DNA from 3 places in the Rhizobium sp. IBUN genome. Region 1 is predicted to be linked to each of the others. Evidence: riboswitches for the same ligand, from Rfam matches in the RefSeq annotation. Region 1 holds a riboswitch; each other region holds the start of a gene.
The links. A riboswitch is a leader RNA that binds a small molecule or an ion and turns the genes downstream of it on or off. The one in region 1 is predicted to bind cobalamin.
Positions count from the first base shown of each region.

Region 2: it holds a riboswitch for cobalamin, as region 1 does, so the genes downstream of both, cobU (bifunctional adenosylcobinamide kinase/adenosylcobinamide-phosphate guanylyltransferase) here and bluB (5,6-dimethylbenzimidazole synthase) in region 1, are expected to answer to the same signal.
Region 3: it holds a riboswitch for cobalamin, as region 1 does, so the genes downstream of both, RHIBUN_RS0132265 (CbtB domain-containing protein) here and bluB (5,6-dimethylbenzimidazole synthase) in region 1, are expected to answer to the same signal.

Region 1 covers NZ_AZNV01000035.1:4,106-11,951, forward strand. The annotation lists gene RHIBUN_RS0125000 (TolB family protein) at 47-880, shown strand; cobalamin riboswitch at 907-1,089, shown strand; gene bluB (5,6-dimethylbenzimidazole synthase) at 1,129-1,818, shown strand; gene RHIBUN_RS0125010 (DUF2865 domain-containing protein) at 1,825-2,910, opposite strand; gene RHIBUN_RS0125015 (NADP-dependent malic enzyme) at 3,033-5,345, opposite strand; gene RHIBUN_RS0125020 (UDP-2,3-diacylglucosamine diphosphatase) at 5,573-6,397, shown strand; gene RHIBUN_RS0125025 (MFS transporter) at 6,561-7,781, shown strand; gene dgcA (N-acetyl-D-Glu racemase DgcA) at 7,733-7,846, opposite strand, start outside.
Region 2 covers NZ_AZNV01000020.1:55,965-63,810, reverse strand. The annotation lists gene RHIBUN_RS0118665 (hypothetical protein) at 1-38, opposite strand, end outside; gene RHIBUN_RS0118660 (glycine betaine ABC transporter substrate-binding protein) at 210-1,208, opposite strand; gene RHIBUN_RS0118655 (cobyric acid synthase) at 1,729-3,183, shown strand; gene RHIBUN_RS0118650 (chloride channel protein) at 3,180-4,970, opposite strand; cobalamin riboswitch at 5,218-5,615, shown strand; gene cobU (bifunctional adenosylcobinamide kinase/adenosylcobinamide-phosphate guanylyltransferase) at 5,744-6,268, shown strand; gene cobW (cobalamin biosynthesis protein CobW) at 6,274-7,323, shown strand; gene cobN (cobaltochelatase subunit CobN) at 7,334-7,846, shown strand, end outside.
Region 3 covers NZ_AZNV01000079.1:97-7,942, forward strand. The annotation lists partial or broken gene RHIBUN_RS36150 (helix-turn-helix domain-containing protein) at 1-95, opposite strand, end outside; gene RHIBUN_RS0132230 (hypothetical protein) at 316-576, shown strand; partial or broken gene RHIBUN_RS34590 (transglutaminase-like cysteine peptidase) at 637-1,147, opposite strand; partial or broken gene RHIBUN_RS36665 (porin family protein) at 1,429-1,581, opposite strand; gene RHIBUN_RS0132245 (EAL domain-containing protein) at 1,871-3,436, opposite strand; gene RHIBUN_RS0132260 (histidine phosphatase family protein) at 3,821-4,384, opposite strand; cobalamin riboswitch at 4,436-4,582, shown strand; gene RHIBUN_RS0132265 (CbtB domain-containing protein) at 4,608-4,817, shown strand; gene RHIBUN_RS0132270 (CbtA family protein) at 4,831-5,574, shown strand; gene RHIBUN_RS0132275 (hypothetical protein) at 5,616-6,224, shown strand; gene RHIBUN_RS0132280 (helix-turn-helix transcriptional regulator) at 6,271-6,960, opposite strand; gene RHIBUN_RS0132285 (sulfite oxidase-like oxidoreductase) at 7,163-7,825, opposite strand.

The DNA.
Region 1 (7,846 bases):
CGAGCCGTCGTAGGTCTGGCGGATTCGATGCTCAGGAGGATTCAGATTGCGCAGTTCCGTTGAGATCTACAACATCAGGACAGGCGAGGCGCGCGTCGTCTGGCAAACCACGCAACTCGTTGAGGCGCCGAACTTTTCGCCGGATGGGACCTATCTACTGTTGAACGGCGACGGACTCCTCTACCGTCTCGCACTTGATGGTTCGAGCAAGGTCGGCAAGGTCGATACCGGCTTTGCGACGACCTGCAACAACGACCACGGTATTTCGCCCGATGGCCGCCAGATCGTCATCTCCGACAAAACCGAGTTCGGGAAGTCGACGATTTATGTGCTGCCGGCCGAAGGTGGTACGCCGCGGCTGGTGACGCAAAATCGGCCATCCTATTGGCACGGCTGGTCGCCCGACGGGAAGCAACTCGCCTATTGTGGCATCCGCAACGATTTGTTCGATATCTACACGATCTCCGTTGACGGCGGCGAAGAAAAGCGGCTGACCCACGGCGAGGGACGCAATGACGGGCCGGACTATTCCGCCGACGGTCAATGGATCTACTTCAATTCTAGCCGCACCGGCCTCATGCAAATCTGGCGAATCCATCCCGATGGGACCGGTCTCGAGCAGGTCACCAGTGACAACTATGGGAACTGGTTTGCCCATCCGTCGCCCAACAACGACAAGGTTCTGATCCTTTCTTACGATCCTGATGTGTTCGACCATCCACGCGATCTCGATGTTCGCCTGCGGCTGATGGACATGGATGGCGGAAACCTGACGACGCTCTTCGATCTCTTCGGCGGGCAGGGAACGATCAACGTGCCCAACTGGTCGCCGTCAGGTGATGAGTTCGCCTACGTGCGCTACTTTCCCGTCTCGGATTAAGGGATTGCGTCGGCCAGGGTTTATAGGCATAGACGCGTCCGTCGGGTGCCCGCCGCAGGCGGGAGAATCGGGAATTCGGTGAAAGACCGAAACGTGCCCAACGCTGTAAGGCTGACGGCTGCCGCAAAGAGCCACTGGTCCAGTACCGGGAAGGCGCGGCAGTCGGATGACGCCAAGTCAGAAGACCGGCCCGACATCATAGACTGACCCGCGTGGACGGCGGGCGGTTGTGTTGTTGGGGATTGACGATGCGACCAGACCATTCAGGCTCCCTGTCGGGAGCCGCAGCCTTTTCGACTGAGGAACGCGACGCCGTCTACAGGGCGATTTCGACGCGACGCGACGTGCGTTCCGAGTTTCTCCCGGATGCCATACCGGACGATGTCGTCAAAAGGCTTCTGACGGCCGCACATCACGCGCCGTCCGTTGGGTTCATGCAGCCCTGGAATTTCATCCTGGTGCGCGATGACAAGGTGAAGGAGGCCGCGTGGCAGGCCTTCGATCGCGCCAACCGCGAGGCGGGCGAGATGTTTGAAGGCGGGCGGCAACAGCTCTACCGGTCACTGAAGCTTGAGGGCATCCGCACCGCACCGCTCAGCATCTGCGTGACCTGCGATCCGCATCGCTGCGGCGATGTCGTTCTTGGCAGGACGCACAATCGGCGAATGGATTCCTACTCCACGGTCTGTGCCGTGCAGAATCTGTGGCTCGCCGCCCGAGCCGAAGGCGTGGGGGTCGGCTGGGTGAGCATCTTTCACGAGTCCGACATCAAGGACATCCTCGGTGTTCCTGATCGGGTCGAGATCGTTGCCTGGCTCTGCGTCGGCTATGTCGACCGGCTCTATGACCAGCCGGAACTCGCCGTCAAAGGATGGCGCCAGCGATTGCTGCTGGAGGAACTGGTGTTTACGGATCGCTGGGACAATCCAGCGGACTGAGGGCGGCTATTGCTGCCGCGGCTGAGGGCCCGGCTTTGCCGGATGCTTGAGGTCGATTGTGCCTTGGTCGCCGGCCAAGAACTGCGGACCGATCTGGCGCACCTTGTTGGTCGCCGGATCATATGGCCTGTCCGGCACCTGAGGCTGCGGTGCAGCCGGGGCGGCGACCTTGCTCGCTGGCTCGGGCTTCTTGGTTTCGATCGTAGTGATCGATCCTTGTTGCGGCGGTTCGCTGATCGATTGGCTTTTTCGCATCCGTTCATAGTAGGCGTTGAGGTCGCAGCTGCAGGATGATTTTTCGCCGGGTTTGCGGTTCTTGTAGGCGAAAGCGTTCGGCATCGCGCTGTAAGGAGCGCCCGTTGCCGCCGATATCATCTGTGAAGTCTCAGTGCTGGAGACGTCATGATAAAAGAGCTCGGTGTCGATGCCGGGACACATCTTCGAGCAGGTGTCGGCATCGCGGGCGAAGTCCTGCGAGGTTGCATTCGAGCTTAACGGAAAAAAGCCACCGTCGCAGGTGCGCACACAGACGGTATTGAGATGAGAGGGCGTCGACATGCCGGGGAGACCGTAGCGGCGTTGGCCGGGATCGCCACCCGGCGGTACGAAGGTGTCGTTTCGCAGCGCCTGATCTTCAATGCTTGGAGGCGGTGCATATCCATCGCCGCTGTCGGCGGGCCACTGTTCCTCGTTGCAGCCATTGTCATCGAGCGCCGCAAGAAGCTCGTTTCGCGTGCGGACATCCTCGCTTTGGCCACGCAGCTCGTCGCGCCGCTGCTGCAGATAACGGATGTTGTCGACCATTTTGCTCTCCGCGCGCTCAAGCTCCCCGCAATAGCCGTCATCGTCGCCGATCACGACCATGCTGCCGCTTGTGCAGCCGTTCTGACGGAGATCGCTGCGGACCTTGCGAAGCTCAAAGTTCTGTTCGGCGATGGCGCTGGCGAATTTGCGCACCTCGGGCGTGCTGCCGATGATTTGCGGCAGATCGGCAAGGCGGGCACGCAGGTCTCCGCAGATCGCCGGCACCTGGGCGTGGGCCGGGCCGATCAACACAAGTGCGGCTGCGAATGACAGAATCCAGCGGTTCAAGGCATCGTCCCATCGGTGAGCAGGTCGTAAGGCGCGGCGTCCTGCCGCGCCTCCATTGCTAGCCCGTTTGTCTTAACAGGCTGCAGTCGGAATCTTAGCGCATTTTCTCGATCGGCCGCAAATCACGCCGGCTGTGAAGCCTCGACGACGGCGAGGGCAGCCATGTTGACGACACCGCGGGAGGTCACCGAGGGCGCCAGGATGTGCGCCGGCAGCGCAGCGCCCAGCAGGATCGGCCCTACATGCAAGCCGTCGATCATCGATTTCACGACGCCGAGGGTGATGTTCGCCGAATCCAGGTTCGGGAAGACCAGCAGGTTCGCTTCGTCATGCAGGGTCGTGTCGGGCATGACGCGCTTGCGCAGGGCGTCGGAGATCGCGCTCTCGCCATGCATCTCGCCGTCGACTTCAAGCTCCGGGGCTGCTTCGCGAACGAGCTTGAGAGCAGCACGCATCTTCGTCGCGCTCTCGGATTCACGCGAGCCGAAATTCGAGTGGGAAACGAGGGCCACGCGCGGCGTAATGCCGAAGCGCTTGATTTCCTCGGCGGCGAGAACCGCGGACTCGGCGATTTCTTCCGCAGTCGGATTGAAGGTGACGTAGGTGTCCGTGAAGAACGTGGCTCCGCGCTGCGAGATCAGCAGGCTGAGTGCCGAGAAGTCGCAGACGTCATGCCGCTTGCCGATGATCTGGCGAACGTCGCGCAGATGCTTCTCGTAACGGCCTTCTAGGCCGCAGATCAGCGCGTCGGCTTCGCCGCGCTTCAGCGCCAGCGCGCCGATGACGGTCGTGTTGGTACGAACGATCGTGCGGGCGGCCTCCGGAATGACGCCGCGACGCCCGACCAGCGAGAAGTAGAGATCGACATATTCGCGGAAGCGCGGATCGTCTTCCGGGTTGATGACGTCGAAATCCGAAAGCGGGCGGATGCGCAGGCCGTAGCGCTGGAGGCGCGTTTCGATGACCTGCGGGCGGCCGATCAGGATCGGTTCGGCAATGCCTTCTTCCAGCAGCACCTGCGCGGCGCGCAGCACACGTTCATCCTCACCCTCCGAGAAGATGACCCTCTTGCGCTCGGCATTCTTCGCCGCAGCAAAGATCGGTTTCATGATGAAGCCGGAACGGAAGACGAAACGGTTGAGCTGGTCGAGATAGGCGTCGAAATCGGTGATCGGACGCAGGGCGACACCGCTTTCGGCGGCAGCCTTCGCGACCGCCGGGGCGATCCGCAGGATCAGGCGCGGGTCGAAGGGCGAAGGGATCAGGTAGTTCGGGCCGAAGACCGGCGTTTCGCCCGAATAGGCGCGGGCGGCGACGTCGGACGGCTCCTCGCGCGCAAGTGCGGCGATGGCGCGCACGGCAGCCATCTTCATTTCTTCGTTGATGGTGACCGCGCCGCAATCCAAAGCACCCCGGAAGATGTAGGGGAAGCAAAGAACATTGTTCACCTGGTTCGGGAAGTCGGAGCGACCGGTGCAGATCATTGCATCGGGGCGGGCAGCGCGGGCGAGATCGGGCATGATCTCCGGCGTCGGATTGGCGAGCGCCATGATCAGCGGGTTTTCGGCCATCTGCGCCAGCAGTTCCGGCTTCAGCACGCCGGCGGCAGACAAGCCAAGGAATACGTCGGCGCCACCGATGTTTTCCGCAAGCGTGCGCGTGTCGCTCTTTTGGGAGTAGACGCTCTTCCACTCGTCCATCAACTCTGTACGGCCTTCGTAGACCAGGCCTTCGATGTCGTGGACCCAGATATTCTCGCGTTTGGCGCCCAGCGTGACGAGGAGGTTGAGGCAGGCGAGGGCAGCGGCACCCGCGCCCGAAGCGACGATCTTGACCTCGTCGATCTTCTTGTTGGCCAGTTCCAGGCCATTGAGGATCGCCGCAGCGACGATGATGGCCGTGCCATGCTGGTCGTCATGGAAAACCGGGATCTTCATGGTCTCGCGGAGGCGGCGCTCGATCTCGAAACATTCCGGCGCCTTGATGTCCTCGAGATTGATGCCGCCGAAGGTCGGCTCGAGCGAGGCGACGGTCGAGACCATCTGATCGACACTCGTTGCATCGACCTCGATATCGAAGACATCGATGTTGGCAAACTTCTTGAAGAGGACGGCCTTACCCTCCATGACCGGCTTTGATGCCAGCGGACCGATATTGCCGAGGCCGAGAACGGCCGTACCGTTTGAAATGACCGCTACGAGATTTGCGCGCGAGGTATAGTCGGCGGCCGTCTCGGGATTGTCGCGGATGGCGAGACAGGGTGCTGCGACGCCGGGGGAATAGGCCAGCGCCAGGTCGCGCTGGTTGCCGAGCGGCTTGATTGCCTGGATTTCAAGCTTGCCCGGACGCGGATAGCGATGGAAGTAGAGCGCCTGCTCGTCGAGGCTTCCACCTGCCAAATTCTTTTCCGTCTTGGACTTTTCGTGATGATCCATCATCGCCTCCGGCTGCCGCATGCTGTCTTTGAACTGCCTTCAATACATCAAACGGGATGGTCGAACAGTCGGAATTTCCGTTCGAAATGCGAAAACAGCGCAAATCTGCCGTGACGGGAGCGCAGGTCTGTAGAGACCGGGAAAATCGGGCGTGACAACCGGATGTCATCTTCTTGAAACACGACTCTGGTTTTGGATGGTCGGGTGAACCATGGGACACGAGCAGGATGCTTGTGAGGGACAATATGGATACGCGGCACTTCCGTACGCTTTTCATTTCCGATGTGCATCTCGGCTCCAAGGCCGCGAAGGTGGACTTCCTGTTGGATTTTCTCAAGCATCACGAGGCGGATACCATCGTCCTCGTCGGCGATATCATCGATGGCTGGCGACTGAAGCGTAGCTGGTACTGGCCGCAGGATTGCAACGACGTGGTCCAGAAGCTGCTGCGCAAGGCGCGGAAGGGCACGCGGGTGATTTATATCCCCGGCAATCACGACGAATTCCTTCGTGACTTTCCAGGCACCCATTTCGGTGGCATCGAGGTTGCCGAGCGCATCATGCACGATGCGGCCGACGGCAAGAAGTACCTCGTGCTGCATGGCGACGAGTTCGACGTCGTGGTGCGCAACGCCCGCCTGCTCGCCTATCTCGGCGACTGGGCATACGACATGGCGATCATGATCAATATTGGCCTAGCAGCAATCCGTCGCCGGATGGGGATGCCGTACTGGTCGTTTTCCGCATGGGCCAAGCTTCAGGTGAAGCATGCAGTCAACTTCATCGGCGAGTTCCAGCGCGTCGTTGCCGACGAAGCCCGTAAGCACGGTGCGGACGGCGTGATTTGTGGCCACATTCATCACGCTGTCATGGAAGACATGGATGGGATCCGTTACATCAACACTGGAGACTGGGTCGAAAGCTGTACGGCGATCGCCGAGCATCAAGACGGCGCCTTTGAATTGATCGAATGGCGTTCCATGAGCGGTACGCAGGCGGTCCCGATGGCGATCGGTCATCGCGAAAAGGACGTCGCCCCGCAAGCCGCTTAGGCGCAATCTCCCAAGCCAGCAATTCAATGCATCAGTTTAGCCCGTTGTGTCTTTGCGACAGGCCCTATTTATTTTTTTAAACGTTTCAATCGGGCAATTTCTTGCCATAGTCGCCCTTAGGTTGACGTGATAGGCAGCGTTCAGTTTCCTGCAGGTCCACCTAATGATTCCCGCTCAAAACCCTCAGACAGGCGAGGGCGCCCCGCCGCGCTTTCGGCTTCTCAGTGCCCTGTCTTACTGCGCGCCCCTGCTCGTCAATGGCGTTGCGTTGCCATTCTTTCCGATGTGGCTTGCACAGCACGAATTCAACGACCACGAGATCGGCGTCGTCCTCGCGGTGCCGATGGTCGTGCGCGTGCTCGTCGCCCCGATCGTGGCGATGTATGCCGACCGGATGAGGGAGCGAGCGGATGTGCTGCTGTTTTCCGGAGTCCTGTCGCTGCTGACAGCCATCGCGCTCTACTGGACGAACACATTCTGGCCGGTGCTGATCGTCTACACGATCCAGGGAGCGACCTTTGCCTGTTATGTCCCGGTTGTCGAATCGATCGTGATCTCCGGAGTGCGGCGCTGGGGTCTGGATTACGGCTCCATGCGGGTATGGGGGTCGGTAGCGTTCATCGTCTCCACTCTGATCGGCGGGCAGCTGATCGGGCATTGGGGTGGCGAGATGGTGTTGCCGGTCATGACCTTTGGCTTTGTTATGACTGTTGTGATGGCTATCTATTGTCCCCGGATCGGCCCGACGCGCAGGCGCGGGATACCTGTCGATATCTCGGCTGCAACGGGGAGTTCTCTGCGCCAGCCCCATTTGTTGGCGTTGCTGATCGGGGTCGCAATCCAGCAGTCGAGCCACGCGGTGCTGCAGGCCTTCGCATCCCTCTACTGGCGAGAACTCGGCTTTTCCGGCACCGAGATCGCCGTTTTGTGGAGTGCTGGTGTTGCGGCCGAAGTGACCGTCTTCTTTCTTTCCCGCCGGCTGAACCGCCGGTTCAGCGCCTGGACGCTAATTCGGTTCGGGGCGGCTGTCAGCGTGTGTCGTTGGATTCTGTTCCCGATGCATTGGGGGTTCTGGGGCTTCTTCCTGCTTCAGTGCATGCATTCCTGCACCTATGCGTTCGTGCATACGGGCGTGCAGACACGTATCGTCGCCTCAGTGCAGGAGACGCAGGAATCGTCGGCGCAGGGCGCGTATTTCTTCTACAACGGCATGTTCATGGGGCTGATGACCATCGCCTCCGGTTACATCTACGCTTGGCTCGGCCTCGCAAGCTACTACGTGATGGCACTCGTCGCCCTGACCGGTCTCGGGCTGGTTATCGCGGCTTACTATCTTCAGCCCCAGAGCGTCGGTTCCGGCGGGAAAACGAGAGAGGCCGTATAACGCAGTCCCGGTTCGCGGTCGCGAGCAAGCAGCAGCGGTCCATCGAGGTCGACGAACTCGGCGTC
Region 2 (7,846 bases), on a different contig from region 1:
GCGATTGTGTCGCGGTCGGGAAACGGGGCGGATGTCATCTTTTTTCTCTTCGTCTGGGCAAGCAGCTTGGCACGATTTGTGCCGCCGCTTACAGGAAACCGATACCGTCAGAAGACGGCTGCTCCTTTTGCCCGCTCACTCTTGCGCGAATCCTGCGCTGACCAATCGAAGAATATTGCACCGTCTGGTGAGCGATTGCTTTGCTCTTCCTAGAGCCCGGCCTTGACCTTTTGCGCGACATCGGCAGGAACCCATTTGGTCCATAGCGCGGCGTAGTTCTGGAGGAAGTAGACGGTGGCTTCCTCGTTGCTCTTGTGGTTGTCATCCTGCCAGGCGAGCACTTCGTTGATTGTCGTATTGTCCCACGAGCGGAGCTTCAGGTAATCCATGGCCGGTCCGGCACGGTCGGCGAAGGCTTTGGTGACAATCGTAAAGGCCCGTGAGACGGGATAGGAATTCACCTGCGGCCGCGCGCAGCCGGGGACAGATGTGCACTTATCCCATTCTGCCTTGTCATGACCCACGCCGAAGCTCAGGCGCGTCATGTCGTATTTGCCGAGGACGGCCGTGGGTGCCCAGTAATAGCCAAGCCAGCCCTCCTTTTTCTGGAAGGCGCTTGCGATAGAATCATCAAGGTCCTGTGGGCTGCCGGTTTCGATCAACTGAAACCCGCTCTTCTCGGCGTCCAGCGCGCGGAACAGGTTGGATGTCGAAATCTGACAGCTCCAGCCGACGGGGCAACTAAAGACGACGCCCTGCGATGCATTTCCCGGCGCGGGGAAGAGTTCCGGATGCTTGAGCGCATCCTGTACGCTGCGGATATTGGGGTTAGCGTCGGCGACGAATTTGGGTATCCACCAACCTTCGACAGCTCCCTCCGAAAGGATTTCCGCCGCCAGGATCAGCCTGCCCTCCTTGACCGCACCGTCGAGTTCTGTGCGGACGGAATTGATCCAGAACTCCGAAGCGATATCCGGCTCACCGTTCTCGTTCATCGACAGGAAGGTCGGCATCGTGTCGCCCGGGACGATTTTGACAGAGCAGCCATAACCCTTCTCAAGAATGAACCTGTCGAAGTTGGCCGCAATACCCGCCGAAGCCCACTTCATTTCAGCGATGGTGACGTTGCCGCATTCGGCAGCCTGCGCAGTCGTAGCGGCCGCACAGATTCCTGCGGCGAGCAGGATCGACGTGCAGAGAGATCTCATTTGCCTTCCCATTCTTGCTGCCCCGCCACAACTAGGCGTTCCGCGTCTTGCGGAGATCTTTATCCTGTTTGTCCGGCTATTGCTGTGGCGCTCGTCTTGATGCCTTGGAATGGCAGCCTACGCGTTCGGCTGTGGAAATCAATCGTTCTTCTGTGCATGAGGCGTGAAGTCTAAGCGTCTGATTTGAAAACGTATTGCCAGCCCCACCAAAAGGTTACCACGAGCGTCCCAAAGCCGGAAAATGCCGAAATTCATCTTTGCTTAGGGAGTTGCTAACCGTCCGGTAACAATGTGGCGCTATCTGTTCTTCCGTGGCGGGGGACACCGCCGCTTCTCCGGATCAGGTAATGCGTCCCGGAGAACGTGAGCTTCGCCGTGTATGGGCGAATGCGCCAGCGTATTTCGGCAGGCCGCGCTACCCTAAGCGGGTGACGTGGCCTTCGCATTTTCGGCGCTTGCGATTGACCACGGCAGAGAGGCCGTTGTAGGCCGGGGTCGGGTTCTCCGGAGTTCCGTGACAATGACCAAGGCCATCATGCTGCAAGGGACCGGCTCCGATGTCGGCAAGACCGTTCTTGTCGCGGGGCTTTGCCGTCTTGCTGCCAATCGTGGCCTTTCGGTCCGTCCCTTCAAACCGCAGAACATGTCGAACAATGCCGCGGTCGCCGACGACGGCGGCGAGATCGGCCGGGCGCAATGGCTGCAGTCGCTTGCCGCGCGTGTGCCGTCCTCGGTGCACATGAATCCTGTATTGCTCAAACCGCAATCCGAATACGGCAGCCAGATCATCGTTCAGGGCAAGGTCTGGGGGCAGGCCAAGGGACGGGACTATCAGAAACTCAAGCCAGCGCTCCTCGACTACGTAATACAGAGCTTTTCGGCCGTTTCGGCCGGAGCGGATCTTGTGATCGTGGAAGGCGCAGGTTCGCCCGCCGAAATCAATCTCAGGGCCGGCGATATCGCCAATATGGGATTTGCCACCCGTGCCGGTGTGCCTGTCGTGCTTGTCGGCGATATTGACCGCGGGGGCGTGATCGCCTCGCTGGTTGGGACGCATACGATCCTCTCCGAGGGCGACCGGGCAATGATATCCGGCTACCTCATCAACAAGTTCCGTGGCGACGTCTCGCTCTTTGATACGGGTATCGATGCGGTGCGCCGCTTCACCGGATGGCCATGCTTCGGTGTCGTGCCGTGGCTCAAGCACGCTTCGCGTCTGCCGGCCGAGGACGCGGTGGCGTTGGAACGCCTCGCACGCGGCGGCACGGGGGCACTCAAGGTCGCCGTGCCGGTCTTTACCCGCATCGCAAATTTCGACGATCTCGACCCCTTGAAGGCGGAGCCGGATGTCGATTTGGTTTTCGTCCGCGCGGGCGAGCGGCTGCCTGCGGACGCGCGGCTGGTGATCTTGCCCGGTTCGAAATCAACGATATCAGACCTGGCTGATATGCGTGCGCAGGGTTGGGATGCCGACATACTGGCCCATGTGAAGCGGGGTGGTCGGGTGATCGGGATTTGCGGCGGCTATCAGATGCTCGGGCGCAAGGTCCATGATCCCCTGGGCATCGAGGGACATGCGGTGGATATGGCGGGCCTCGGGCTGCTTGACGTCGAGACGGAGATGGCGCCTGAAAAGACCGTCCGCAAAAGTGTTGCGACAGCAGTGGAGGACGGGTCCCCGCTTTCCGGCTACCAGATCCATCTCGGTATCACCTCCGGCGAAGACTGTGGCCGGCCGTTCGCGATCGTCGATGGCAGGCCGGATGGCGCGGTATCGGCAGACGGCCGGATTGCGGGAACCTATCTGCATGGGCTGTTCGCCAGCGACATCTACCGTTCTCGCTTGCTGCGCAGCTTTGGCCTTTCGGGCGACACGAATGACTATCGTGCCGGCGTCGAGAAAGCCCTGGACGACGTTGCGGCCGAGCTGGAAGCCTGTCTTGACCGGCGCTGGCTGGACGAACTTCTCGGCTAGATCTCGCCGGATATTTCGCGGCGGCGGCGATCGAGTTCTTCGCTGTAACGGCGCAGCGTATGCGCCTCGCTCAACTGACCGACAACCTTGCGCTCAATCAGATTGTTGACGACGGCGAGCGCTTCGCTTTCGGTCTTGTCGAAGATGGCGGCTGCCTGCTTGGCGTTCATCTGCGGCTGCAGGAAATCGTTCTTGTAGCGGACAAATTCGCTGAGATCCTTGCCGGTTTCGTCGGTATCGGTCAGGTTCGCGTAAATCTCCGGAACGAGCACGAGGCCGCTGTACTTGCCGGTACCATCGACCAGGACGACCCGCTGCGCCGAGCCGATGGGGAAGCGTTCCTTGAACTCATCGATCGAGAGAGCGGCATTGGCGGTCTTCACATCGGCGCGCATCAGCCGGTCAACCGTTAGGTTGCGGATCCAGCCGACATCGTGCGCGCTGCGAATGCTCTCGCCGCGCAGGTGGAAGCGCCATGTTGCGAAGGAGTAGCCGAAGGTGCTGCGGACGACGAGCGAGGAGGTGATGACCGACGCCAGCACAAGCGCCGTGATCGGAAAGTCGCCGGTAATTTCGAGAGCAAGGAACGTCATCGTCAGCGGCCCGCCGATGACGGCGACCGCAAGCGAACTCATGCCGACGACCGCGTAGATGACCGGTGTCAGCGTAGCGTGAGCGAAGTAGGGGGCGGAATAGGCGAAGAACTTGCCTACCAGCGCGCCCATGAACAGCGACGCGAAGAACAGACCGCCTCTGAAGCCCGAACCGATCGAGATCGCGGAGGCGAAGGCTTTCAGGAGGAACAGGCCCACGAGCACCGGAATCGCGACGTCGCGCCCGAGGTTGAGGTGGAGCGCGCCATGTCCTGCCGACAGCACCTGCGGTGTGATCAGCGCGAGGAGGCCAACGACGATGCCGCCAAGGGCAGGGCGCAGCGGCGTCGCGATCGAACTCCGGCGAGCCAATTCCTCGATCCAGGCAACGCCCTGCATGATCATGATACCGACACCCGCACAGAATGCGCCGAGCAGGAGAGCCGGGACGTAATCAGCCGGCATGACCGTACCGAATTCGCCAACGTCGATCAGGAAATCGCTGCCACCGAGCAGCCGAGCCACCAGCGTCGAAACCAGCGCAGAAACCACAACCGGCGTTAGCGAGACGATGGTGTACGAGCCGATGATGAGCTCGAAGGCGTAGAATGCGCCGGTCAGCGGGGCATTGAAGGCAGCGGCAATCGCACCCGCTGCGCCGCACCCAACGAGAACGCGCAGGTCCGAGCGGCGAAGCTGCAGCTTCAGCCCGAGCTTCGAGGCCAGTCCGGCCGCCAGTTGCGTGTAGCCGGCTTCCAGGCCGACGGAGGCCCCGAAACCATTAGAAATAAGATTTTGGACTGCGACCAGAATGCTATCGGTGAGAGATAGCCGACCGCCATGCAGTGCGTTCGCCTCGATCGGGTCCACCATCGGCTTCTTGCGGGTCTTGGCAAGCACGAACAGCAACAGACCCAGGAGAATGCCGCCGCAGACCGGCGCCGTCAGCAACAGCAGCTTGTTGTCGATCTGCGACGAACTCAGTCTCTCGACGTCGCTGATTCCGAAGATCAGGCTGTGCATTTCGCGGGAAATGAGACCCATACCGGTCACCGCCAAACCCGATATGACACCGACGATCGCGCCGGCGATGACCATCCCCATCTCGCTGCGGCGCAGCAGGGCGCGCATCCGCCCGATATCGAGAAGGGTATGAAACGGACCGAAGCGGCGAATATCGATTTTGAGGAGCATGGCAGGAAAACTAGGCGGGCGCAGGCGCGTTCAAGTGCGAGGAAGGGAGGTGCAAATCAGTGGCGCGACCCGCTTGCGATGCAATTGCGGCAAAAGACCGGCGCGGACAATAATTATTTATGACGTAAGCCACTGATAAAAGACGATAAATCTTGTAGAGTAGGTCGACTTGACAGCGTTTCGCGGCGATGACGGCAATCTTAGGAGCGACGGCTTTTGATTGACTTCAGGAGTGGCCTTGCCTAACGATGACGCCATAACGGATGGTTCCGGACCGGTTGAATCGGTGCGGATGAAAAGGGAATGTGAAGCGGTGGACCCAATTCGGGCACCGTCATCATAGCCGACCCCGCGACTGTAGAGCGGTCAGGGTTTTCCGTCCGGCGTTGGTTTCGCGTGGCTGACAGCCTGCAAGGGTGCAGGCGGGCTGTGCGAAAGTGGCGACGGAAAAGTCACTGGCAGTGCATCATGATCAACCGGGGCAGGACGCCTCTTACGTCTACGAATCGTCCGCCTTTTCATGAAATGCAGCCGGGAAGGCGAGGAAGATCCGCTGGCACGATCTGGGGCGACCGGTTTCCGGTTTGCCCCGATCGCGGCCAAGACCCGCGAGCCAGGAGACCTGCCAACTGTGCCGGGCGAAAAGCCCATTCCTGGGTGATGCCCGCTGCCAGCACGGAGGTTGTCATGGCTGAAAGACAGATTTGCCGGCTGCGCTCCGCAGTCGTTCCGGTCTCTCGCGGAAGGCTTCCGAAGATCGGTCAGCGTTTTCCATGAGCCCGATATCATCAGGCGCGACTTTCATCCTGGGCGGCGCGCGCTCGGGCAAATCGCGTTTTGCCGAGCAACTGGTCGTCTCGAGCGGCCTGGAGCACCATTACGTGGCGACGGGTCGGGCTTGGGACGACGAGATGCGCGCCCGGATCGACAAGCACAAAGCCGATCGCGGCGATCTCTGGCATACCCATGAAGAGCCGCTGGATCTTGTCGGCTGCCTGCGGGCGATCGATGGCGAGAAGCGGGCAGTTTTGGTGGATTGCCTGACGCTTTGGATCACCAATCTGATGATGGAAGACCGCGACATAGGGGCGGAATTTGCCTCGCTTGTGGCGTATCTGCCGACGGCACAAGCCCGTCTCGTCATCGTTTCCAATGAGGTCGGTCTCGGTATCGTGCCGGAAAACCGCATGGCGCGGGAGTTTCGGGACCATGCCGGCCGTCTGCATCAAATGATCGCGGCCGAGGCCGTGGATGTGTATTTTATCGCGGCTGGACTGCCGTTGAAGATGAAGGGTTGAATTTCATGAACCAGCAGAAAATTCCGGCGACCGTGATCACGGGTTTCCTCGGCGCCGGCAAGACGACGATGATCCGCAATCTGCTCTCCAATGCCAACGGTAAGAAGATCGCGCTTATCATCAACGAATTCGGCGATCTCGGCGTCGACGGCGACGTGCTCAAGGGCTGCGGCGCAGAGAACTGCACCGAGAATGACATCATCGAGCTCACCAATGGCTGCATCTGCTGCACGGTTGCCGACGACTTCATTCCGACGATGACCAAGCTTCTGGAGCGCGAACAGCGCCCCGACCATATCGTTATTGAAACATCCGGTCTCGCGCTGCCGCAGCCGCTCGTTGCGGCGTTCAACTGGCCTGATATCCGCACGCAGGTCACCGTCGATGGCGTCGTTACCGTTGTCGACAGCGCCGCCGTTGCCGCGGGCCGCTTCGCGGACGATCACGATGCCGTCGAGGCTCGTCGGGTCGAAGACGAGTCGCTCGACCATGAGAGCCCGATCGAGGAGCTTTTCGAGGACCAGCTGACCTGCGCCGATATGATCGTACTCAACAAGACCGACCTTCTCGACACCGCCGGCCTTGGTCGCGTGCGCGATGAGGTTGCTTCCCGTATCGCTCGCAAGCCTGTCATGATCGAGGCGCGCAATGGCGAGGTTCCGGCAAGCGTGCTGCTCGGGCTCGGCGTCGGTACGGAAGACGATGTGGTCAATCGCAAGTCCCACCATGAACTCGAACACGAGGACGGCGTGCCGCACGATCATGACGAGTTCGACAGCTTCGTGGTCGAGCTTGGTCCTGTTGCCGATCCGGCAGCCTTCGTGGATGCGCTGAGGGGCATCATCGGCGAACATGACGTGCTGCGGCTCAAGGGCTTCATCGATGTTCCCGGCAAGCCGATGCGCCTGCAGTTGCAGGCGGTCGGCAGCCGGATCGACCACTATTTCGATCGCGCCTGGGCGCCGGGCGAAGCACGCGGCACCCGTCTTGTCGTCATCGGCTTGCACGAGATGGACGAAGCGGCGGTGCGCAAGGCGATCGAAGCGCTGGCATAAGGCAAGACCGATGCATCTGCTTCTGGCACAGCAGGGAACAATCAGTGACGCCGAGGAGGCGATCGATCTCGGTCAATCGCCCGGCGATGTCCTGTTCCTGTCGGCTGCCGATACCGAGCTTGCCGCGATAGCCGCCGCTTATGACGAACCGTCGGCCGGCTTCTCGCTGCGGCTGGCAAGCCTGATGAGCCTGAAGCATCCAATGTCGGTCGATGCCTATATCGAGCGGACGGCCCGCCACTCCAAGCTGATCGTCGTGAGGGCGCTGGGTGGCGCCAGCTACTTCCACTATGCGCTGGAGGCCCTCCATACGGCGGCAGCTCGATCTGGCGCGTTCATCGCCGTGCTGCCCGGAGATTCGAAGTCCGATGCGGGGTTGACACCATTTTCGAATGTACCGCTTGAAGACCTGAACGCCCTTTGGGCCTATCTCATCGAAGGCGGCGATGCCAATTCGCGGGCGTTTCTGGACTATGCCGGTGCGATGCTCTCGGGAACTGAAAAGCCGGAGGCGGCATCGCCG
Region 3 (7,846 bases), on a different contig from region 1:
GAACGACCGACACACCTCGCTCATCCCTCGCCCTCCAGTAAACGGGCGACAAATCCAAGACGCTCATCCATGACCGAAGTCTCTCTCCACGGCATCCACACCTCCCGACCAAAATCGAAAAATGTAACCCATGTCTCCGGTACGGTCTGTCACCTATCTCTCAGGTCGGGCATTACGCATTTTCTTCTGTGGACTTTCCCATAAACCTTGGCTGCGGGCCTTTCTCCGTTGCTTACCCCTGTGCACCATGGGTCTGCGCTGTTGTCATCATTGTCGCTTAGACTGCTCGGCGAAAATCACGGATCGGATTTGAGAATGGCGAAGAAGCCGAAACTGGAACATTCCGAACTTGCCGGTGAGTTTACCGATGATGGCGTGACCGTGCTCGTCGACATCTTCCGTCCGGCGGGCACGAATGGCGACTGGAAAATGGAAGTGGTGACCCAGCACGAGGATCTCATCGAATGGGAAGAGCCCTTCGCGACCGATCGCGAGGCCTTTGACGAGTTCCTGGCGACGATCGCACGCGAGGGGATCCGAACATTTCTGGAGGAAGAGGACCCGTCCGTCCACTAGCCCTTGCATCGTCGCGAAGGCGCGCGGCCGGCCGGCAAGCTGAGAATTGCTCGCAGCGCTCTACGTTCCGGAATATTGGTCCGCTCTCGGGCCGGCCAGCGTTACTTGCCAGGCGCTTCTGTCGTTGAAGTTCTGGCTCGCCAGGAAAGTGTATCCCGTGCTTGCCCAGGGTTTTACTTTGCCTGCAAGATTGTCGAGGACATAGTCGCCGGATCTCAGTCGGGCCAGCAGAACGACATGGTTGTTGCCGCGGCGATCGATGACAACCGAAAGCGCCAGTTTGTTCGACGCAAAGCCGGCGCCCAGCAAGGTTTTCAGCTTCAGTAGGGCATAGTCTTCGCAGTCGCCTTTGTTGTTGATGGGAAGCGACCAGTATTCGGATTTCCCCGATGTCTGTGCGTCCGTCGCTGGCGTGACGCCAGCGTTGACCTGCCGGTTCACCTTTTGAAGAAAAGGCATAGCCTTGTCGTCGGTCATCTCGTGGCCGCCGTTGCCATGGCAAAGCCAAGTATAGCGCGTGCAAGCCGAAGGGGAAGCCTATCGGCGCTCCAATGGCGCGTGATGCGCGCAGGGTGGATCCTGCATAGCTCTCACCAGAAAACGCGTGAAAACAAGCGTGAACGCCGCGAAAGCTGCCAAGGTCCGCATCGAAAACATCCTATCGGCTGAGTGCTGCGCAACCAAGGTGGCGGTAACCAGGGCGGCGGTAACGAAGGCGGCGGTAACCAGGGTGGTGGAAACCAGGGTGGTGGAAACCACCACTAAGGCTTATCTTACACGGCGACCAGCCTCAGTTCAGAGAAGCAAAGCCCGGCGTATGTCTGGGCTTGGTCATTTCATCGTTGAGCAGTCTCAAAATCTGAAGCCAACGCCGACGGTAACAACGTTCTGATTGAAATCGGTGTCTATGCCCAGCAGGACTTTGCTGCCGTAGTCGTTGTAGCGATATTCCACGCGCCCGAAGATGTTGTAGTCGAGACCGGCTCCGGCTGTCCGCCCTGAGAACTGGCGTCGAAGCTGTTCCAGGTGAAAACTGGTGCTGCCGGTACAACCGCGGCCGCCGGCCGCCCGCTCATAAGATCGGGGGGCGACGCCGCCCCTGCAAGACAAATGAAGGCCGCCGAGGCGGCAGCGATACGAAAATACGCGATAAATCCCTCCCCTATGACAAGGTCCACTCGCCTTGCGCACCGGTCGGGCTAGGTCCGATCGGTGATCGCGAACGTGGCCCTGCCTGAACGGGTCCATTACGAATTTCTGATGTAGAGGACTACTGGAGAGGAGTGCGGAGCGCTTATCCGTTGGCCAATGTCTCGTGACGGTCAAGGGCGAACGAGCGCGTTTCTTCGGCGGGCATCGCCTTGCCGAAGAGATAGCCCTGTCCGACATCGCAGCCGAGTTGAAGCAGGTGGCCGAGTTGGCGATGCTCTTCAATGCCCTCGGCGGTGGTCTGTATGTTGAGGCTGCGCCCGAGCCCAAGCATGGCGCGGATGATTTTTTCCTGACGCTCATCATCGCGATACGTTGCGATGAAGCTCTTGTCGATCTTGATCTTGTCGAAGCGATAGCGGGCGAGCTGGGCGAGGCTGGAGTAGCCGGTGCCGAAATCGTCAAGCGCGATCTGAACGCCTGCATCGTGGAGTTCATCCAGGATGATTGCGGCAACCGCCGGATCCTGGATCAGGGCATTTTCGGTGATCTCGATCTCCAGACGACTTGGCGGAAGACCATTTGCCGACAACACCTTGAAGATGCGCGAGGCCAGCAGCTTGTCCTCCATCTGCACCGGAGAGACATTGAAGGAGAGGGTAACGTGGTCGTCCCAGGCCAGGGCGTCTCTGCAGGCCTGCGCCAGAAGGTCTTCGAAAAGCTCGGTGATCAGCCCGGTCTCTTCGGCAATGCCGATGAACTCCGGCGGCGGAATGGCGACGCCTTCTTCGTCCGTCCAGCGAGCGAGCGCTTCGAAGCCGCAGACCGTGCCTCTCTTGAGATCGATCAACGGTTGATAGAAGGGGCGGATGACCTTTTGCTGAATTGCGACGCGCAGCTTGGATTCCAGCGTCGCGCGCTTTGCCACCTTGTCCTGCATCGAGGCTTCGAACACCATGTGGTGGTTGGGGCCGCGTGACTTCGCCTCGTACATGGCGAGGTCGGCTCGGTGGGCCGCGTCCTCGAGCGGCTCTTGACCCTGCTCCCAGCGATCGTAGCCGACGCTGGCGCCGACTTCGACCGCGAACCCGTTGATGTGAATGGGCCGTGTTACGGCTTGAATGAGCAAACGCGCGAAGCGTTCTTCATGGCGGGAGGAGAGGCCAAGCGCAACGACGACGAACTCGTCGCCGCCGAAGCGATAGACGCAGTCCGCGTTTCCGATTGCGCAGATCCGTTTTGCCACCTCGATCAGAAGGGCGTCGCCGCCATTGTGGCCGACAAGGTCATTGACCTTCTTGAAGCCATCGAGGTCTATCGAGAAGATTGTAACGTTCTGCTCCCACTCGTCACCTTCGACGTCGGTCTTCGTCCTTCGCGGCAGGACTTTCCGTTCGAACGCATAGCGGTTGGGAAGTTTGGTGAGGTGGTCGTGGGTTGCTGTCCAGTCGGCCTTGGCCTGAGCGGTGGCCCGCAGCTCCATCTCCTTGCGCAAATCGACAATGCGCAGGATCGAATAGACGAAGCTCATCGCCCCGCCGATGCCAAGGGCGAGGACGAGCTTGTCTGCACCATAGCTTTCGTAGGCGCCGACGAAGGCGACCACACAGTTATCCAGTTCCAGGATTGCACCGACGAGCCATAGCGTTACCCCCAACGCCATGACCAACAAGCATTGCCTCCCGGCCCTGCTCTGGAAGAATACCGGCATGCTTTACTCCATCTCCACCCGGGCGCTGATGTATCATGGAAGTCTGAAGCGTTTGTTCAAATCAAAGGGCGATTTCTTGTTGTCAAATCGCTATCATAGCGTGTGAACTGGCTCGAAAGCCGCGGTGAAAAACGAGGCGAGCGCTTGGTCGCTCGCCTGTTGTTCTCAAAGTCTGGTTAGAAGGGTGACGCTGATGACGAGCAGGAGAAGCATCCCGGCGCCAGTCATACGTAGCAGACGCGTGCGTCGCATCCGCGCGCCGCTCCAATCATAGGGCATGCAAAGTCCTCCTTGGGGCAAGGATTGACAGCCCGACGGTGTCGGGTCGAGAAACTATTGCATCGATTGCTTGCGTAAGGCTGGACTAAATTATCGCCCTGAAAATTAGGTGGTTTGTCCTTCGAAGCGCAGGGACCAGCGGCTTCCGTTGCTGGTCATGTGAGCGACGGCGAGCGGTTCGATATCGGTAATCCAGAATGATGACAGGGGGGCATTCAGCGTGCCGATGATGGCTGCTCGGATGACCGTCGCATGGGTAATGGCGATGATGTTACCGCCGGACTGCAAGTGCTCGCGCATCCAGCCGTTTACACGCATGCACACGGCAGCGATCGCCTCGCCACCATGCGGGGCTTCCTCCGGTTGCGCCATCCAGGCGGCAAGGTTCTCGGGTTCCGCTTGCTGGATCTCGGCGATCGAACGGCCCGCCCAGCGGCCAAAATCGCAATCGGCGAGCGCCTCGGAAACTTCCGGCTGCAAGCCAAGCGCGCCGGCCGTCTGCCGCGCGCGCAGCGTCGGGCTGGCGAAGACGCTGCCGGCGTGCCGCAGGCGTGGGGTGATTGCCCGTGTGGCAATGATTGCCTTTTCATCCAGCGGTTCGTCCTGCGGGAAGCGCGCCTCGCGGTTGGCGGCCGTCGGGCCGTGGCAGATCCAGGTAAGGCGCGTCATCACGTTCGTTATCTCCGGATATCGGGGAGCGTGGCCCGCCGCTGCATGAAGTTTCGTTGACAGGTTCGAAGCGCCAGATATAACGGTGATGTTGTGGGTTTGGAAACCGGTGAAATTCCGGTGCGGTCGCGCCACTGTGATCAGGACGAGGATACCTCGGACTGGAAGTCAGACCCTGCCACGCAACGATTCTCGACTGAACGCGTCATTCCAGGAGGAATACATGTCTGACACTACTTTTGCGCCCGACGCCGCACCGGCTCCGATTCCGGTTGGCGAGCTTTTGCCTTGGGCCATCTTCGGCGGTCTGCTGATGCTCATCGCCATCTATTTCGTCGGTACTGAAGAGGGCGCGATGGCGCTTTTCAACGGTATGTACGTGCACGAGTTCGTGCATGACGGCCGGCATCTCCTCGGCTTCCCCTGCCACTAAGGGAGTTCCGGACATGGTTGGAAATCTTTTGCTTCGCGGCATGCTCGCGGGGATGATCGCTGGCGTCCTCGTTTTCGCCTTTGCGCATACGTTCGGCGAGCCGCTTGTCGACCAGGCGATCGCGTTCGAGGAGGCGGCCGCCCAGGCGGCGGGTGAAACTGCTGAGCCTGAAATCGTCAGCCGCGCCACGCAGGCGGGCCTTGGCCTCTTGACCGGTGTAATGGCCTACAGCATTGCTGTCGGCGGCCTGTTTGCCCTCGTATTCGCCTTTATCCAGGGGCGGTTCAGCAATCTGAGCGCCCGCGGGACCTCTGCCCTCATCGCCGTTGCGGCGTTTGTCGCTATCGTGATCGTACCCAACATAAAATATCCGGCCAATCCGCCGGCAGTCGGCAATCCCGACACCATTGGCGTCAGGACCGAACTGTTTTTCCTGATGATCGTCGTTTCGATCGCTGCGCTTGTAGCGGCAATTGCGCTTGCACGCCGCCTCACGCCGCGGTTCGGTGTGTGGAATGCGGCAATCGCGGCAGGTCTGGCCTATGTCGGTTTCATCGGCCTCGTGCAGTATCTGCTGCCGCCGATCAACGAGGTTCCGGAGAATTATTCGGCTATGGTTCTCTGGCGTTTCCGTACGACCACGATCGGGATGCACGCCATCCTATGGGGCGTTCTTGGCCTGGCCTTTGGTGCTCTGGCCGAGCGCAAGCTCGGTGCCGCACCCAGGCTCAGCGCTCGCGCGTCGGTCTTCCATTGATCGGAGAAGGCTCCGGAGCAATCTGGAGCCTGTCCTCAGAGATGACCAGTCGGCGGCCCATTTTTCTTGTAGCCATGATCGCTGTCCTGCAGCTTTGGTCCGTCGCGGCCGACGCGCACCAGCGGAGCAGCGGTTCCCAAAGCGGCATCGCGATCGCCGAGATCTCACATGGCGAAATGGTCATGATGGCGGAGTATCGCGATCGGATCATTGATCTCGCGGCGCGTGCCACGGACACGAACGAGCCGTTCCGACGCGTGCTGAACTATGCGCAGATCCAGCATGCCTATTGTCTCTGGGGCAAGATGCCGGGCGGGGTGACCGACGAGGCCAGTCCATTCAATGAATGCTCGCACGCCTACCTCGCGGCAACGAAGGCCGTGCTGCTGTCGATGCGCAACATGGGCGCCGAGGCGGAAGAGGCGGAGGCCATCGTCTCTGCGATCGATGCCGGCATGGTGTTGCGCGGTCTGGCGCTGATCACCTGCGAGTTCAGCGGTGAGGCGTTCAACACTGCGGATGTCGTTCGCCCGGTATGGAGGAATGTTCCCTTGCATCCCGGCAGCATGGTGACGGTTACCGGCTTCGCGGCGGTGTTGCTGGCTGCGGCATATTGTGGACGGCGGCTGCTTCGGTGGATCGCGCCCTGACGAAACCTGCTCCGGCAGACCGTCCTTAATTTAACCCTGAGCGGCTCTAGCTCTTCTCGATATCGCGGTCGAGGTGCGTCGCAATCAGCATGGCCGCGAGATGGACAGTGTTCTTCGCTCCGTAGCGCTCCTTCATGCGCTCCAGGCGGTGCTCGACCGTGCGGTGTGAAATGCCGAGGTCAGCGGCGATCTCCTTGGCCGTCGCGCCTTCCGTCAGGAGCTGCATCACGGCTTCATCGGTCGCATCCATGCGTGCTCGCTGCTGCGGCGGGTTGAACATGAAGCGGCCGTTCGAGACCGCCAGAAGCCAGGCTGGATGCTGTGCCGTTGTCTTTTGCGGAAGGATCAGCCGTTCGTATCCGATGTTGACGCCAAGCACCCGTGTCTTGACCAGTTCCATCGACGGCTTCTGCGTGGCGATCACCTCGCGATAACGCGGGATGACGGCCGTCTCCATGTAGCCCCGATCCTTGAATTCGCCGATGCGCTGATCGGCAAAGAGCTTGTTGATGTTCAGGATACGCGAACTAACGGTAGAAGTGCGCACGACCTTCAGATGCCATTGCAACGGATCGTCGCCGTTGAGAACGACGAGCGTCATCCTCATCCGGATCGTCAGGAGCTCGAGGACGTCGCGATAGATGTCCTCTGGAGCGGCCGGCAGTTGCGGCGTGGTATGCAACCATGCGTCCAGCAGTTTCTGCGTGACAGTATGAAATGAAGTGTCCTTGTTCATCAATCCATGCGCGATATCTGGAATCGTTGCACTACGACAACCCAAAATGGGTACAGCTTTCAACAGCCGACCACGGCTGAATCGTCGTAAGGCATTAATATGAAAAATATATCGCTCGCTACATCTATTTTGAAGCGAATTTCTAGGTGCGCGTTCTGCACGTTAAGCGGGTTCAGGCTGCAGGCGCCCGCGGCGCCTGGTTTCAATCACCCGAGTAGCGTTGTTCGCGCCAGGGGTCGCCGTACATGTGATAGCCGTTCTTTTCCCAGAAGCCTGCTGCATCGGCCGGTAGCAGCTCGATACGGCGCAGCCACTTGGCGCTCTTCCAGAAATAGAGATGCGGAACGACGAGCCGCATGGGGCCGCCGTGATCGCGCGTCAGCGGTACCCCTTCCCAGGAGGTTGCGAGGATGGCATCTTCCGCGGCGAAGTCGGAGAGCGGCAAGTTTGTCGTATAGCCATCATAACTCGTCAGCATGACGTAGTGAGCTTCCGGCTTCGGCATTGCCTGATCGAGCAGCTCGCGGGTCGAAACACCCTTCCACTTGTTGTCGTAGCGTGACCACGTCGTCACGCAATGAATGTCGGTGACTTTGGTGCTCTGCTCGAGCGCCTGGAAAGCGGTCCAGGTAAGGTCAAGGGGAGTTTCGACCAGTCCACGGACTTCCAGGCGCCATGTGTCGGGTGGGATGATCGGGTGCTGGCCGAGATCAAGGACCGGCCAATCCTTGACGAGGTGCTGACCCGGCGGCAGGCGCTCGGTTTCCGGGCGACTGATGCGGCCGGTGAGGAATTTTCCTTCCTCGGCCCAACGGCGCTTCGATCTTGTGAGCTTGCTGTCGGTCGGGGTTTGATCGTCGCTCATCGCTGGCCCTTTCGCGTTGCG